DNA from 2 places in the Neorhizobium tomejilense genome. Region 1 is predicted to be linked to the other one. Evidence: riboswitches for the same ligand, from Rfam matches in the RefSeq annotation. Region 1 holds a riboswitch; the other holds the start of a gene.
The links. Region 1 has a riboswitch for cobalamin ahead of ACSQ3G_RS31455 ((2Fe-2S) ferredoxin domain-containing protein). Riboswitches for the same ligand answer to the same signal wherever they lie in the genome.
Positions count from the first base shown of each region.

Region 2: it holds a riboswitch for cobalamin, as region 1 does, so the genes downstream of both, ACSQ3G_RS02125 (aromatic ring-hydroxylating oxygenase subunit alpha) here and ACSQ3G_RS31455 ((2Fe-2S) ferredoxin domain-containing protein) in region 1, are expected to answer to the same signal.

Region 1 is NZ_CAXUSO020000002.1:1,832,965-1,838,128, forward strand. Features, by position in the region: gene aztD (zinc metallochaperone AztD) at 233-1,471, shown strand; cobalamin riboswitch at 1,520-1,713, shown strand; gene ACSQ3G_RS31455 ((2Fe-2S) ferredoxin domain-containing protein) at 1,811-2,620, shown strand; gene ACSQ3G_RS31460 (ABC transporter substrate-binding protein) at 2,617-4,113, shown strand; gene ACSQ3G_RS31465 (ABC transporter permease) at 4,122-5,036, shown strand; gene ACSQ3G_RS31470 (ABC transporter permease) at 5,036-5,164, shown strand, end outside.
Region 2 is NZ_CAXUSO020000001.1:432,405-437,568, forward strand. Features, by position in the region: gene ACSQ3G_RS02110 (FAD-binding oxidoreductase) at 1-382, opposite strand, end outside; gene ACSQ3G_RS02115 (L-threonylcarbamoyladenylate synthase) at 410-1,387, opposite strand; gene ACSQ3G_RS02120 (DUF6656 family protein) at 1,421-2,035, opposite strand; cobalamin riboswitch at 2,201-2,432, shown strand; gene ACSQ3G_RS02125 (aromatic ring-hydroxylating oxygenase subunit alpha) at 2,534-3,778, shown strand; gene ACSQ3G_RS02130 (BA14K family protein) at 3,887-4,309, shown strand; gene ACSQ3G_RS02135 (BA14K family protein) at 4,503-4,955, shown strand; gene ACSQ3G_RS02140 (transporter) at 5,023-5,164, opposite strand, start outside.

The sequences.
Region 1 (5,164 bases):
CTCAAACGGCAAGGCCGACTGCCGCCAGGCAGTCCTTGAGCGTGAAACAGGCAAATGTCGTCATCACAGGGATTGACAACGGTCGCTTATGTAATGTTATTACAATCATCAATTGGATGTAACGATATAACATAATTTAGTTCGCGATCGAAACAACCGTAAATCGGTAGGCCGGTCATGTGTTGGATAGCCACTCGGCGCGGAAAAGTTCAAACAATAAGGAAGGAACCTCATGAATTTGTCCCTCACTCCAAATCGTCTGCTAGCTGCTGTCGCATCAGGTCTTATCTTCGCGGCGTCCGGAGCGTTTGCCGATGAAGATCATGAGACGAAGGAGGCATGGCGCCTGTTTGTCGGCGATCACACGAACCCCGTCGTGCGTGCCATCAACTTCGAGAACGGCAAGGAACTCGGCCGCTATGACGTCAAGGGTCCCGCGGCCCTGACCGCTAGTGCCTCCGGCCAGACCGTATTCGCTACCCAGTCAGATCATGACATCGTGCACGTCATCAGGACTGGCATCGATTTCTCCGATCACGGGGAGCATCGGGATCTGGAGGTTTCCGAGGTCGGGTTGCTGCCCGTGACTTTCGAAGGCAAGCGTCCTTTCCACGTCGTCCCGCATGACGACCATGCGGTCCTCTTTTACGATCGAGGCGGCAAGGCGGATATCATCGACGAAACAGCTCTTCTCGAAGGCAGGGCCGACGTGAAGACAGTCGACACGACGAAGCCGCATCACGGCGTAGCGGTAACGATGGGTCGTTTCGTGCTCGTGTCGGTCCCGAACACTGAAATCCAAACCAAGCCCGACGAACTGCCGCCGAGGGTCGGCCTTCGCGTCGTCGATGAAGCGGGCAAGCAGCTCGGTGACGTCGCGAAATGCACCGATCTTCACGGCGAGGCCACCTCGGCCCGGCTGGTTGCCTTCGGTTGCAAGGAAGGCGTTCTCGTTGCCGGCCCGGGGGGCATTGATGGCCCGAAGCTGGAAATGCTCGCTTACCCGGCGGACCTGCCAAAGGGCAGCACCGGGACCTTGCTTGGTGGCAAGGCGATGCAGTTCTTCCTCGGCAACTACGGCGAAGACAAAATCGTCCTGATCGATCCGGACGCCGAGGAGCATTTCCGGCTGATCGCCCTGCCCACCCGCCGCGTCGACTTCCTGCTGGACCCGGCAACGCCGCGCAATGCCTACATCCTGACGGAGGACGGCGATCTTCATGTGCTGGACGTGATCAAGGGCGAGATCGCTCGCAAGGTCAAGGTCACCGAGCCCTACAGCAAGGACGGCCATTGGCGTGATCCGCGGCCGCGCCTTGCCGTTGCGGACGGTCATATCGTCATTGCCGATCCGCGGCACTCGCTGGTTCGCGTTGTCGATGCGGAAAGCCTGAAGGAGGTCCGGACGATTCCCGTCGAAGGAAAACCCTTTACGATCGTTGCCGTCGGTGGCTCCGGCGCATCGCATTGATGCGATGATTCTGCATGAAGCGGCGCTGTTGACAGTCGGCAGAGGGAGTGTAAGTTCGCGGCGTCAAGGTTCTTCCGTCCCGCGATGGAAGCTAAGAGGGAATCCGGTAAAAACCGGAGCTGTCCCGCAACTGTGAGCGGTGAGCCGTTCGTCCAACATGTCACTGGCAACAATGCCGGGAAGACGGACGATGAAGGCTTTGACCCGCAAGCCAGGAGACCTGCCTGACGATAGAAGTTCCGTGGTCGGGGTGTGCCACAGGAATGACGGTTCCGTCGGGCCATCGTGCCTGCCGCAACCTTCATTTTTGCTGCCTCCTCCTTGAGTGAGACGAAGGCAGTGAAAACACAGGGATTATCTTCCCAGAACGTATCCGGGCGCGCCGTCCTCCTGATCGCCAAATCCGCCTTTGCGGCGTCGCCGCATCTGGAAATGCAGCGGCTCGCGGAGCTTGCGGCCGGCATGACCGGGGCCGGAATCGTCCGGTTCGCCTTTACCGAGCAGGGAACCCCCTCGCTGCGCCAAGCGCTGTCCAATCTGCTCGACGAGGATGTCGAAACCGTCATCATCGTGCCGCTCGTCCTGCCCATGGAGCCGAGCTTTCATATCTGGCTGACGAAATCGCTGACACGCTGGAAGGCCGCCGACAGCCGCCCCTGGCCGGCCTTGTCCATCGCCAGGGATATCGCCTCCAGCACGCTGATGGCGCAGCTTCTCGGCGAGCTGCTGGAGACGGCCGAGGAGCTGGATGTCCCGAAAACCGAAAACCCACCCGTCATCGAAGGTTCACTCGTGCCAGCCCAGAAACGCCGCGCACTCGTCTGCCAGGGCGGCCCCTGCAACGCGGCCGGAGCCGATGTGATCTGGGGACATCTGCGCAACCAGCAGGAGCGGCAGAAATTGCGCGCTGCCGGCGACGGCACGATGACCGCAAAATCCACCTGTCTCGGTCCCTGCAGTCTGGCGCCCGTGCTGCAGGTGTTTCCGGAAGGCACCTATTACGGCGGCGTCACCGAAGATGCGATCGACCGGATCGTCGGCGAGCACCTGCTTGGCGGCCGGATCGTCGAGAACTTCGCCTATCACCCAACGGGCCGCAAGCAGCGGCTTCGCACCCCATCCGAACAGAACAACAGGAGAGAGAATTGACGTCACAGACGCTATCGCGCTTGGCCGCCGCCTGGTTCACCGCCGCCACCTTTGCCGCCGCAGGCACTGTCTTCGCAGGCGAGCCGCTTCGCGTCGGAGCCACCTACATCACCAGCGGCACGGACCCGGCCAAGGGGTCGAACGGCTGGGCGCTGGTCAGCCATGGCGTCGGCGAGAACCTCTTCACCGTCGATCGGGACGGCAAGCTCGTGCCGGAGCTGGCCGCGAAGGCCGAGCGCGTCGCAGACCTGACCTGGACCGTGACCCTGAAACCCGGCCGCCTGTTCTCCGATGGCACGCCCGTCACCGCCAGGGCACTGGCAGCCGGTTTCGATACCACGTTCGCCAATAACAAGGCGGCGCTCGCGACCGGCGGCAAGCTGAGCTTCGAGGCGGTCGACGACCTGACGCTGAAGGTGACGACCGAAAAGCCGGTGCCGTTCATTCAGGCACTCTTCGCCGAATGGCCGCTGATTGCCTACAAACCCACCGAGGCCGGCAATGCCGTCTTCAGCGGTCCTTACCGGATCTCCGCCTTCAAGACGGATGCCTCGATCACGCTGGAGCCCAACGTGCATTTCGCTGGCGCCGACCAGCGTTCGCCGGTCAATTTCCGCAAGTTCGGTGATGCCCAGACCCTGACGCTGGCGCTCGAAGCAGGCGAACTCGACATGGCTTTCGGCTTGCCGTCGGAGGTCGTTACCCGGCTCAAGACCAACCCGGACCTGACGATCAAGTCGTTCCCGGTCGGGTACCAGTATCTCGCTTTCTTCAATACCGCCCGGCCGCTGATGGCTGACGTGAAGGTGCGCCGGGCGATCGATCTGGCCTTCGACCGCAAGGAGCTTGCAGCCGCGATCAACGGCGGCGAACCGGCGACCGGTGCCTACGCCGCCTATTTCCCCTTTGCCGGCCGGGAGGCACGCCCCACCGATCTTGCCAGGGCTGGCGCGCTGCTCGACGAAGCCGGCTGGGCAAGAGGCAGCGGCGGCATGCGCGAAAGGGGCGGCACGCCGCTGCGCCTGCTGGTCATCACCTATCCGCAGCGCCCGGATCTCGTCACCATGCTGCCGGTGGTCAAGGCGGAACTCGCCAAGATCGGCATCGGGGTCGATACGCAGGTGGTGGAGAACATCCAGCAGGTAGCTTCGGCCGGCGACTTTGACATCGCGCTCTGGGCGCAGCACACGGCCCCGAGCGGCGACGCCGCCTTTTTCCTGAACTCGATGCTGAGAAGCGGCGCTTCGCTGAACTATGCGAAATATGCCTCGCCGGATTTCGACGCGATCCTCGACCGGTTTGCGACCGAGGGTGATCCGGCAAAGCGGGTGGCGATCGCGCTGGATGCCCAGCAGAAACTCTTCGCCGATGCGCCCGTCTCCTTCCTGGTATCGCCCGTCTGGTATGTCGGCCTGTCGAAGCGGCTGAAGAACTACGAGCCGTGGGGATCCGACTACCACGTCCTGCGCGCCGATATCGGCGAGGCGGAGTAGGCCACGTGATGCGACTGGCCCGGTTCGGCATACAATCGATAACGGGGTTGCTGGCGGTTTCGCTCGCCTCTTTCTCGGTCATCACCTTGATGCCGGCCGATCCGGTCGCGATCGCCATTCGTGTCTGGAACCTGCCGGCGACGGAGGAAACCGTCGCCGCGTTGAGGGCGCAGTGGGGGCTCGATCAGCCGCTGCCGGTCAGGTATCTGCATTGGCTGGCGGATTTCCTCAGCGGCGACTGGGGCCGCTCCTTCCGGACCGGAGAGCCGGTGCTTGCCGAGTTTGCCGAGCGGTTGCCGGTTTCGCTGTCGCTCGGTCTCGCCGGCCTGGCGCTGGCGATCGTGCTGGCGGTTCCGCTCGGGTTTTTCGCGGCGGCCTATCCCGGGGGCACTGCCGATCGGATGAGCCGGGCTCTGTCGATCTTCGTCCAGGCGGTGCCGGCCTTCTGGCTTGGCCTTGTTCTTCTCTGGGTGCTCGGCGTGCAGCTGCGCTGGCTCAGACCCTTCGCCAATGATTGGACCACGATCGTCCTGCCGGTCCTGCTGATCGCGCTGCATTCGGTTGCCGTTCTCTCCCGCGTCTATCGGCGCGACCTGAAGGAGACCGCCGGCCAGCCGCATTTCCGCACGGCGCTTGCCAAGGGCCTGTCGGAAAAGCAGGCTCTCTGGCGGCATAGCCACCGCAGCGCGCTCTATGCCCTCCTGTCGGCAGTCCGTTCCGAAGCCGGCTGGGTGATCGGCAGCACCGCGACCATGGAAATCCTCTTCGGCCTTGCCGGCATCAGCCAGTTCCTGGTGCAGAGCATCGCGGCGCGCGACCAGATGGTGCTGCAGGCCTATGTCATGGTCATCGCCATCTGGATGCTTGTGATGAATGCCGGCGCCAATCTCGCCATGCGCCTTCTCGATCCGCGTCTCGCCTGATGCCCCGGCTGATCATGCTCGCGGCGCTCGCCGGTTTTCTCTGCGTCGGCGGTTTTTGGCAGCCACATGACCCCGATGCGGTGGACATGCTTGCCCGTCATTCCGGCATGACCGCCAGCCACCTGCTC
Region 2 (5,164 bases), on a different contig from region 1:
CCGCCTTCTGGACGTCGGCAAGGATGGCGCCGCCGTCGGCGACCAGCACGTTGGCGACCGGATCGACGTCGCGGATGCGGTTCATCCGTTCGAGCGAGACGATCAGGTCGCTGCCGCCGGTGCGTGGCGTCTGCCCCCCGACGAGGCCGGTATTGCCGGTCTGCGGCACGATCGGCGTGCCGGTCTCGCTTGCAAGCTTCAGGATCGCCGACACTTCCTCCACCAAGCCCGGCTTCAGGAGCATAGGCGAAGAACCCTTGTAGAGCCCGCGGCCCTCGACGAGATGCTGCGCAAGATCGTTCGCGTCGCGCAGGACGTGGTTCTCACCGACGATCGCCGCGAAGCGGTCGAGAAGCTCTGGGTTCGGCCCTGAAATGTCCATCGGCGTCTCCTCCTCTTTAGCCCCGTCTTATTCCCGCGGGGCGGCCGCCCTCGCCAGCCGGTCGTTGATCGCCTCGCCGAGCCCATGGTCGGGAATGGGCGTGACGGCGATGCTGGCGGCACCGGTGGCGTCGGCGCGCTTCAGATAATCGAACAGATTTGCCGCCGCTTGCGCAAGGTCACCGGACGGGCTCAGGTCAAAAACCGCCGCGGCGAGTTCCATTCCCTTCACCGGAGCGGAACCGAGCCGGATCAATGCTTCGCCGGCCTCGACATGGTCGGCGTTGAGCCTCACCGCTGCACCGGGCGCATAATGAGAGGCCAGCATGCCCGGAGCCTCGATGATCGCCGCCGGTCCCTCAGGCCGGATCACTGCAAGACCGGTTGCCTTCTCGATCTCTTCCGCGGCTACCCCGCCCGGTCTCAGCAGCCGGATCATACCGTTCTCGACGCGAACGATGGTCGATTCGACACCGACCGGAGCCGCACCGCCGTCGATGATCAACGCCAGCTTCTCGCCCAGGTCGTCGGCCACGTGGCGCGCGCTGGTCGGGCTCACCTTGCCGGACGTATTGGCGCTGGGGGCCGCGAGTGGCTTGCCGAAGGCGCGGATGAGCTCGGAAGCGAAGCCCTTGGGAAGCCGGATGCCGATCGTATCGAGCCCGGCCGTCGCCAGCGCATGAATGCCGCTCTCGGGCTTCAGCGGAAGGATCAGGGTGAGGGGGCCTGGCCAGAAGGCTTCGGCAAGCCTGCGCGAGATCGGATCGAAGTCGGCATAGCGCTCGGCCATGTCGAGATCCGACATGTGGCAGATCAGCGGGTTGAAGCGCGGCCGGCCCTTGGTCTCGTAGATGCGGGTGATGGCGGCGGGATTGGTGGCGTCGGCCGCAAGTCCATAGACCGTCTCGGTCGGGATCGCCACGGGCAAGCCGTCGCCAAGGACGGTGCAGGCTTGACGAAGCGCGCCGTCACGATCCCGGGTGATGTCGATGATTTGAGCCGTCATATCCGCCCGTCAATAACGCGGACCCGGGCGTCTTCAAAGCTTTTTGATGATCTCGCGGAGCATTTCGTTGGAAGTGCCGAGCATCAGCACGTTCTTGATGGCTTCCATCGGATCATTGGTCTGGAACAGAAGGCCGTTCTTGCGGATCGTGCGGTTGATCTGCAGCGGCTGACCCGCCTCGCGTTCGACCGCAACGGCAAAATACATGCGCGAATTGGCCGGGCTTATATGCTCGAAGAACGTTTCTTCCTCGCCGATCTTGGAGAAGAAGTTGGCGATATAGAACGACCAGCTCACGGGGACGCCGCGTGGAAGAAACGTCCTTGCCGCAGTGACATGGCAATAGCCGAGATGCGGACGTTCATCGAGCGTGTGGTGGAAGATGATCTTCGGAAACTTGATCGAGCGATGGAAGGAGTTGATCCGGTTGTGGCTCGTCTCCCCGGCTGCCTCGAGCCTTTTGCCCGTGCGCTCGGCGACTTCGTTATGGGTGAGATAGCGGCGCTCTTCCGGCAGCCAGACCGGATTGTAGCGGGAGCTGCGCCCCGTCCGGAGGAATTCCGAATGGGATGCAGTCTTCACAACCACCGGCGCCGGAGGCGTTGGTGGAGGAGCTTTGTAATAACGGATCTTTCCCTTGGCCTGCACGGTGGCATCGCTCCCATTCACGCCGGGATTTTATGGCTTATCCCTTAATGACAGGTTTCGCTTTCGCGGGGCTGGAGTGTTGCATTCTGGGCCGTTTCGCCGCTGTCGCCAACGCGGTTGCCGATGTCGCAATGTCGCCTATGCGACACGCTCGCTCGATGATTATATCCGCCTCGATCTTGAGGTGCCGCCTAACTAGGGAAGGCGGAGAATTGGGAAGCCGGCAGGGGTCTTTAGAAACCCTAATCCGGCGCTGCCCCCGCAACGGTGGTGGAGCAATAAGGCACGGCATAAGCCACTGGGAAAGAGCCGCAAGGGCCGCCCGGGAAGGCGCCGAGCCGGTCCCACAAGGGACAAGCTCCTGAGCCCGGAAACCAGCCTCGGGATCAAAAATGACGACCGGACGCGGCGGGCGTTCGGGACAGGGTGTTGGGTGGGCCTTGAGGCCGGCCGGCATTTCCATGTCCTTCCGCTGTCCACATTGACGAGGAAGATAATATGGAAATTCGCAATCAGGCCCTGCGGCAGCTCAAGAACCGCCGTGAAGGCTTCAGCCTCGAACAGCCCTTCTATACCGATCCCGCCTATTTCAAGCTCGATCTGGAAATGATCTGGTATCGCGACTGGCTGTTCGTCGGACATGATTGCGAACTGCCGAAAGCCGGAGCCTATTTCACCCTGCAGATCGGCGATTATCCGGTCGTCGTCGTGCGCGGCCGCGACAACCAGATCCGGGCGCTGCACAATACCTGCCGTCATCGCGGAAGCCGCGTCTGCACCAAGGAGCACGGCTCGGCGGTCCGGCTCGTCTGTCCCTACCATCAATGGACCTACGAGCTGGACGGCTCGCTTTTGGTCGGCCGCCAGATGGGCCAGGACTTCGACAAGACCCAGTTCAGCATGAAGAAGGTCCATTGCGAAAGCGTCGCCGGCTTTATCTTCATCTGCCTTGCCAACGAGGCACCGGATTTCGCGCCGGTCCGCGCGGCGATCGAGCCCTATATGGCGCCGCACCGCCTCTCGGAAGCCAAGGTCGCGCACCAGTCGACGATCATCGAGAAGGGCAATTGGAAGCTCGTCTGGGAAAACAACCGCGAGTGCTACCACTGCGCCGCCAACCATCCGGAGCTCTGCCGCACCTATCCGGAATCGCCCACCGCGACCGGCGTCCAGGGTGCCAAGGACGATCCGGTCATCGCCGCCCATTGGCAGCGTTGCGAGGAGGCTGGGTTGCCGAGCGAGTTCCGCATGGACGAAACCGGCCAGTTCCGCGTCGCGCGCATGCCGCTGATCGAGGATGCCGAGAGTTATACGATGAGCGGCCGCAACGCCGTGCAGCGCAAACTCTCCGAGGACGTGACGATCAACTCGATCGGCACCATGCTGCTCTTCCACTATCCGAGCAGCTGGAACCACATTCTCGGCGACCATGCGATTTCGTTCCGCGTCACCCCGCTGGGGCCGGAGGAAACGGCGGTCACCACAAAATGGCTGGTCCACAAGGATGCGGTCGAGGGCGTCGACTACAATCTCGAAGAACTGACCCATGTCTGGAACATGACCAACGACCAGGACCGCCAGATCGTCGAGGAAAACGCCTTCGGCATCCGCTCGCCCGCTTATGAGCCGGGTCCCTATTCGCCACTCCACGAAGGCGGCGTCATGCAGTTCGTCGAATGGTATTCGAACTTCATGGTCAACCGGCTGCAGGGCGACCAGGCGCAACTCTCGATCGTCGCCTGATCGCCAATTCGTGATCTGCGGTGATCGGTGCCGGGTACGTCTTCAGGAACCGAAACCTGCGTCTGGCGTTGTTTTCTGATTAAAAATCAGAATGAGGAAACACACCGCATGAACGCCTTTCGTCTACGTCTGACTGCGGCGGCGGTTGCCATCGCGACCACCTTTGCCGGGCTTGTGCCAGCGCAGGCCATTCAGATGCCGGCTCCACCGTCAGGCATTTCGGCCGCCGGGGATATCACCAATGTCCAGTACCGTCGCGACTTCCGGCGTGACCGCTATGGCTGGTATCGCGGCCACCGCGGTTATCGCGATCGCCGGCCCGGCTACCGTTATTACAACGGGTTCTGGTTCCCGCTCGCCGCGTTCGGCGCCGGTGCCATCATCGGTGGTGCCATACAGGCCGACCGGGGCGGTTATTCGAGCCGTCACGTCGCCTGGTGTGAAAGCCGTTATCGCAGCTATCGGGCCTGGGACGATACCTATGCGCCGCGCGCCGGCGTGCGGGTACGCTGCATCTCGCCTTACAGATAAGCAAGCGTTGGCCACCTCTACGCCAAGCCCGGTCGCGGCATATGCCAGCGGCCGGGCTTGCTTCGTCGCGGCGCACGTTAATGGCGCATTCAGGATGAACTTCCTAAGGTTGCGGCAAAATTGAAATTCACTGCATACTGAAATAATTGGCTGTCGAAAATTGAAACATAGACAAGGGATCTGGGGACCTAACATGACTCTTTTGAAGAAGATCGCGGTTGCGGGCATCTCCGCTGCCGTTCTCGCCGGCTCTCTGATGCCGGCTCAGGCGATGCCGCTGCCGTCCGCTCCGGCCGCCGGGATCGAAACCAGCGCCGACACCGACGTGACCCTCGTGCAGTACCGTCGCCATGGCGGCGGCTGGTATGGCGGGCATCGCGGTTATCGCGACTACCGTCCGGGTTATCGCCGCCATAACGGCTACTGGTTCCCGCTGGCGGCATTCGGTGCCGGCGCCCTGATCGGCGGCGCCATTGCCTCCCAGCCGCGTTATGCTGAGCCGGCTCCGGCCTATGGCGGCGGCGACGACATCAATCCGCGCCACTACGAATGGTGCGCCGATCGCTACCGTTCCTACGACGCCTATTCGAACTCGTTCCAGCCGAACTACGGTCGGCGCCAGACCTGCTATTCGCCTTATTTCTAAGAGCGCCCGGCAGGCACTACCCCACCCGTCCGGTATCGAACCCGGGCGGGTTTCGTTTGTCCGGCGGTCAGAGAATGCCGGTGCGCTTCAACAGCCACCAGGCGGCAAGCACCGAAATGCCGATCAAGCCGAAGGCATAGGCCGTTCCGCCGGAGCCTCCCTCGAAGGGTAGCGACGAGGTGTTCATTCCGAAAAAGCCGGTGACCAAG